2 linked regions of the Cytobacillus luteolus genome follow. The protein of the gene in region 2 interacts with the protein of the main gene of each other region in a pairwise test. Links are inferred from orthologs where the notes say so. Each region holds a gene or a part of one and is shown on either strand. Other genes may lie near its edges. The genes, in order: lpdA and odhB.

Evidence for each region.
Region 1: the proteins of odhB (region 2) and lpdA interact in binary tests that used the Escherichia coli proteins (3 or more experiments, as listed by UniProt). The link is inferred for Cytobacillus luteolus from one-to-one orthologs.

The regions. Positions count from the first base shown.
Region 1 is NZ_JAGGKM010000002.1:493,352-496,623, forward strand. What follows is about bases 17-2,956. They hold lpdA (dihydrolipoyl dehydrogenase), read right to left. Parts: upstream 2,222-2,956; coding sequence 812-2,221; downstream 17-811. Other genes in these bases: J2Z26_RS07320 (hypothetical protein), read right to left, coding at 17-232; J2Z26_RS07325 (small peptidoglycan-associated lipoprotein), read left to right, coding at 403-768; J2Z26_RS07335 (dihydrolipoamide acetyltransferase family protein), read right to left, coding at 2,225-2,956. Also shown: more of J2Z26_RS07320, read right to left, coding at 1-16; more of J2Z26_RS07335, read right to left, coding at 2,957-3,272. UniProt on the Escherichia coli protein: Lipoamide dehydrogenase is a component of the glycine cleavage system as well as of the alpha-ketoacid dehydrogenase complexes.
Region 2 is NZ_JAGGKM010000001.1:763,775-767,106, reverse strand. The notes cover bases 136-3,135. They hold odhB (2-oxoglutarate dehydrogenase complex dihydrolipoyllysine-residue succinyltransferase), read right to left. Parts: upstream 2,269-3,135; coding sequence 1,003-2,268; downstream 136-1,002. Other genes in these bases: J2Z26_RS03940 (2-oxoglutarate dehydrogenase E1 component), read right to left, coding at 2,265-3,135; J2Z26_RS03950 (MFS transporter), read left to right, coding at 136-875. Also shown: more of J2Z26_RS03950, read left to right, coding at 1-135; more of J2Z26_RS03940, read right to left, coding at 3,136-3,332. UniProt on the Escherichia coli protein: E2 component of the 2-oxoglutarate dehydrogenase (OGDH) complex which catalyzes the second step in the conversion of 2-oxoglutarate to succinyl-CoA and CO(2).

The sequences.
Region 1 (3,272 bases), on a different replicon or contig from region 2:
CCAACCAAAATAACTGCTGACATGAAAAGAATGCCGCCATTGTTACTAATGTAGTGAATAATGCTTTTCGCTTTGTTAACCCAATGGTTGTTGCAACCCAGAATGCTAAATAACTAAATACAAGAAAGAGAATGGATTTAGACTTAATACTATCTTGATTTGAAACCCATGCAGCGATTGAAAAACTACTCCAAATCAAAAATTGGACCAATATTATCACATATACCCTCATAATGAAAGCCCCTTCACTTGAATTAAACATTTGTAATATATATGTTCAATTGGCGCTATCTATTTTTCATTTCTGTAACAATTACATGACAATCGAAAGAATTATTTGAAGACATGATAGAATGAATTTAGAATTTGTCGATTAACTTAGAAAGAAGTGGACCATCGTATATGAGAAGCTTAGTTATTTTTATGCTATCATTTCTTTTGCTCTCATCCTGTCATCTCGCTCAAAACACTCCATCAAGCCCTGTCTTCAACAATACAGAGAAACAATTACTATTTTTTTCTGATGAAGACAACTTGCATAATGAATCCAGCTATTATGATGCCTTATTAGAAATTAAAAAAACCTATCCTGAAATCGTTACGTCAATGAAGGTAATTCCATCTAGCGAGAAGGTCCGTTATTCAAGTTTTGATGTAGACACCTTTCCAACCTTACTTGTAATTCATGACAATCAAATCATTGCACAAATTGAGGGAGATTTATCAAAGGAAGAAATAATACAACCCTTAATTGATGTTTTAAAATAAAAATCGCTCTCAAGTAAAAATGAGAGCGATTTTGTCTGTCTATTTATTTTACAATATGAATCGGACTACCAATCGCTACCTCTGCAGCTTCCATGGTAATTTCACCTAAAGTCGGGTGAGCATGAATGGTCATTGCTAAGTCCTCAGCAGTCATACCTGCTTCAATCGCTAGTCCTAGTTCGGCAATCATATCTGAAGCACTTGGTCCAGCAATTTGCGCACCAATTACTAATCCATCCTCTTTCCGAGTAATTAGTTTCAAGAAGCCGTCAGCACTGTTAAGAGCTAATGCACGCCCGTTCGCACCGAATGGGAATTTTGATGCAGTAACATCGATACCTTCTTCTTTTGCCTCTTTTTCGGTATATCCAACAGATGCAAGCTCAGGGTCTGTAAATACGACTGCAGGGATTCCAAGGTAATCGATCTCTGAAGCATGACCAGCAATTGCTTCCGCAGCAATTTTAGCTTCATATGAAGCTTTATGAGCTAATGGTGGTCCTTCTACGATGTCACCAATCGCATAGATATTACTAACGTTTGTACGACATTGTTTATCAATTTTAATTAAACCACGTTCTGTCACTTCAATACCTACTTGCTCTAAGCCTAACTCATCTGTATTTGGACGACGACCTACCGTTACAAGTACGTAATCAGCTTCAACTGTTTTACTTTCACCTTTTACTTCAAAGGTTACTGTAGCACTATTTTCAGTTTGCTCTACACTTTTTGCCAATGCATTAGTATGGATTTCTGCACCTTTTTTCTTAAGCTTCCTTTTAACTAGTGAGCTCATTTGCTTTTCAAATCCTGATAGAATTTCATCAGCACCCTCTAAGATTGTAACCTGTGTTCCAAAGTTAGCGTAAGCTGTTCCTAGTTCTGTACCGATGTAGCCACCACCGATGACCACAAGCTTTTTCGGAATTTCCTTAAGACTTAAAGCACCGGTTGAATCCAATACTCTTCCACCATATTTAAATGCAGGTATTTCGATAGGACGAGAACCTGAAGCAATAATTGCATTTTTAAATGTGTATGTTTGTGCAGAATTTTCATCCATTACACGCACAGAATTGCTGTCAACAAAGTAGGCTTCGCCACGTACAATTTCAACTTTATTACCTTTTAGTAATCCTTCGACTCCACCAGTAAGTTTGTTGACAACGCTTGACTTCCATTCTTGCACCTTCGAAAAATCAACAGTCACATTATCAGCTTTTATACCCATATCCTCTGAATGTAACGCATGCTCATAACGATGAGCAGCTGAAATTAATGCTTTAGATGGAATACATCCAACATTAAGACAAACTCCGCCTAGTGTGCCTTTTTCAACGATTGTAACCTTTTGCCCTAGCTGGGAAGCACGAATCGCAGCAACATATCCACCAGGCCCAGCACCGATAACGAGTGTATCGGTTTCAATTGGAAAATCTCCTACTACCATTTATTACGCCTCCATTAATAATAATTGTGGGTCGTTCAATAAACGTTTAATATGATTTAAAGCATTTTGCGCAGTTGCACCATCAATCATTCGATGATCAAAACTCAAGGATAATGCTAAAACAGGAGCGACCACAATTTCTCCATTGTTTACGACTGGTTTTTCTGCAATACGGCCGATACCAAGAATCGCTACTTCTGGGTGGTTGATAACAGGTGTAAACCATTGTCCACCTGCAGAACCGATATTCGTAATTGTACAAGAAGCACCTTTCATATCGTCTGATCCAAGTTTACCGTCACGCGCTTTACCTGCTAGTTCATTTATTTCATTAGAGATTGTAAATATTGATTTACGATCTGCATCTTTTACAACAGGTACTAATAAACCTTTATCCGTATCAGCCGCGATTCCTATATTATAATAATGCTTATGAATGATTTCATCAGTTGCATCATCAAGAGATGTATTTAGTGCAGGGAATTCTCTCAATGCAGAAGTTAACGCCTTAACAACATATGGTAAATACGTTAGCTTAATACCTTTTTCTAATGCAGTACCTTTAAATTTCTTACGATGAGCAACTAGTGCTGTCACATCAACTTCATCCATTAGGGTTACATGAGGTGCAGTTTGTTTTGAATTAACCATTGCTTTTGCAATAGCCTTACGAATCCCACTCATTTTCTCACGTGTCTCTGGATATTGACCTGCAGGGATTGGTTGTTTAGCTGATGCAGCTTTTTCTTTTTCCTCTGTTTTAGTTGTAACAGTTTCTTGTGTAATAACTTCTTCTGTAGTTTCTGCTACTGTTGTTGCTGGTGCTCCACCTTGTAAGAAGGAATCGATATCCGCCATTACGATACGACCATTTTTACCCGAACCCTCAACTGCTTTAATGTCCACACCCTTTTCACGAGCATACTTACGGACAGAAGGCATTGCAATAACGCGGCGACTTGGGTCAACGTCAACCTCTTTAGTATCCGCTTTCGCCTCTTCTTGGTTTTGAGTAGGCTTAGCCTCTTCATTTTTAGGCTTATCCTCGTCG
Region 2 (3,332 bases):
TCATCCCTGCAATTTTTGCATATGTAGCAGATATCACTACTCTTGAACAACGTGCCAAAGGTAATAGCTGGGTTTCCGCTTCCATGTCACTAGGGATAGTAGTAGGACCAGGTATCGGTGGCTTTTTAGCAGATTTCGGATTAAAATTTCCTTTCCTAATCTCTGCGATTGTTTCACTTGTATCAGTGGTATTCTCTATGTTGGTTTTAAAAGAAACAGAAAGAACACAAAATGCTCAAGCCTTTGCTATGCCACATGCAGATGAACCAATGTTTAAAAAACTAATTCAATCAGTAAAAATGCCATTTTTTATTCCTCTCATTATCACCTTGGTTATGAGTTTCGGGCTAATGGCATATGAATCTGTCCTAGGATTATTTGTAGACAATCAATTTGGAGCAACTCCACAAGATATTGCCTTCATGGTTACATCGACTGGTATCGTAAGTGTAATCGTCCAACTATTTGTCGTTGACCGCATCGTTCGTTCTTTTGGAGAAGTAAAGGTACTTAATATGTTTATTGCAGTTGCTGCTTTTGGTTTCTTCCTATCTTTATTTGCTAATAGCTACGGAATGTTCTTTGTAATTTCTCTAATTATCTTCCTAGCAACATCCATTCTTCGCCCAGTGTTGAACACCCTTATTTCGAAATTAGCAGGTGATCAACAAGGCTTTGCAATGGGAATGAACAATGCATATATGAGTATCGGAAACGTGTTAGGACCAACCCTTGCTGGGATGCTCTATGATATAAAAATTACGTATCCTTTTGTCTTAGGCTTGGTGCTTCTGGCAATTACATTCTCAATCACCCTTCTATGGCAAAAACAAACCTATAAAAACAACACACATCTTAAACCTGAAAAAATATAATAAATGACAAAAATGGGGCCTGACCCCCGGTGCGTTACCACTTTAAAGCACCGGGGGTCAGGCCCCCGCTACGTTAATGCTTTAAACCGCCGGGGGTCAGGCCCCTAATGACACATAATAACACTTGTTATCCTTCCAACAGTAAGTCTTCCGGGTCTTCGAGTAGTTGTTTGATTCGAACGAGGAACTGGACTGCGTCTTTTCCATCGACGATGCGGTGGTCGTAGGATAGTGCGATATACATCATTGGTCTAACCTCGACTGTGTCGTTATCATCCACAACAATCGGACGTTTTTGAATTGAGTGCATCCCTAGTATTCCAACCTGTGGCGTATTTAAAATCGGTGTTGAGAAGAGTGATCCAAATATGCCACCATTTGTGATTGTAAAGGTTCCCCCTTGAAGGTCCTGTAATCCTAACTTATTTGTTTTTGCTTTTTCCGAAAGATTCCCAATCTCCTTTTCAATCCCCGCAAAACTTAATTTATCTGCATCTCTAACAACTGGAACAACTAATCCCTCTTCCGCTGACACAGCTATTCCAATATCATAAAACTTCTTAAGAAGAATCTCATCTCCTTGAATTTCTGCATTCAATAATGGAAACTCCTTAAGAGCTCCAATAACTGCTTTTGTGAAAAATGACATGAACCCAAGTTTTACACCGTGCTTGTTATAGAAGGAATCCTTCCGTCTGCTACGTAAATCCATGACTGCTGTCATATCAACTTCATTAAATGTCGTTAACATTGCCGCTCTCTGCTGCGCCTCAACTAACCTTTTAGCAATGGTTTGTCGTCTTCTAGACATTTTAATTCTCTCGATGTTATCGTCTTTTTCATCAACATGAGATTTCGTTCCTTTTTCCGCAGACTTTCCATTCCCCGACGTCGTCTTCTCCTTCATACCGCTTCCCTTTTCTTCAGTCTGCTGATGAGCATCCACATCCTCAACTCTTAGGCGCCCTAAAGGATCTCGCCCGGAAACTTCATTTAAATCAATTCCTAATTCTCTTGCTCTTTTTCTAGCTGCAGGTGATGCAACTGGTTGATTTCGTTTTGTATCCTCTTGTGCTGCTGACTTTTCTTCCGATTGTGATTCTTCTACAGATTCTACTTTTTCAGCATCATCTGCTTCTTCAGTAACCTCGCCAGACCCACCTTCTGCTAACCTAGCAATCACTTGACCTACTTCCACCGTATCTCCCGTTTGGAAAAGTAGTTCCTTTATAACCCCGCTATGCTCACTAGTTACCTCTATATTTACTTTATCTGTCTCAAGTTCAAGAATGGCTTCCCCTTTCTCAATGGAGTCACCTTCTTTTTTTAACCATTCACCGATCGTTCCTTCTGTCAGAGATTCAGCTAATTCCGGTACTTTAATTTCAATCATCTATTTTCCCCACCTTTATGAACAGTTAATGCTTTTTCAACAATCCACGCTTGCTCCTGTTTATGAACCTGTGGATCGCCCGTTGCTGGACTTGATCGATCCGGTCGACCAATATAATCTATCGTTAAATCCTCAGGCAATACTTCAGATAAAATTGACTGAACAAACAACCATGAACCCATATTCTTCGGCTCTTCTTGAACCCATACAACTTCGTCTAAATTAGGAAATCTCTTAATCAATTTTTCTAGCTCAACCCTTGGAAACGGATAAAGCTGCTCAATTCGTGCAATATGCACAGATTCCAATTCTACAGAAGACATTTCATCAACTTTTGTAGCAAGATCTACCGCAACTTTTCCGCTGCACAGTACTAGTCGCTTCACTTTTTCAGGAGTAGAACCAGTTCCCTCCTGCTCCAATAGTGACTTGAACCCGCCACTACTAAACTCTGAACCAACTGATCCTGACTTCGGATGACGCAGAAGACTCTTTGGCGTCATAATAATTAGTGGTCTTGCTTCCTCCATTCTGGAAGTCATTGCCTGCCTTCGTAATATGTGAAAATATTGAGCTGCACTCGTTACGTTTGCAACTGTCCAATTGTTTTCAGCTGCTGCTTGTAAAAATCGCTCCATCCTTGCACTCGAATGCTCAGGGCCTTGCCCCTCATACCCGTGTGGTAAAAGCATGACAAGACTTGATTTCTGCCCCCACTTTGCTCTACCTGAAGAAATGAACTGGTCAATGATAACTTGAGCCACATTGACAAAGTCTCCAAATTGAGCCTCCCACATGACAAGGGCATCGGGCGCTTGCACACTGTACCCATATTCATAACCGAGTACTGCAACCTCTGATAACGGACTATTGTGGATGGCAAAAGATGCATTCGCCTCGGGAAGATGGTGTAGAGGGATATACTTTTCATTCGTATCCTGGTCGTTTAACACAAGATGACGATGCGCAAAAGTACCTCGTTCACTGTCTTGACCCGTTAATCGTATTGGCACACCATCCGATAGGATTGAGCCAAAGGAAAGTGTTTCCGCTAACGCCCAATC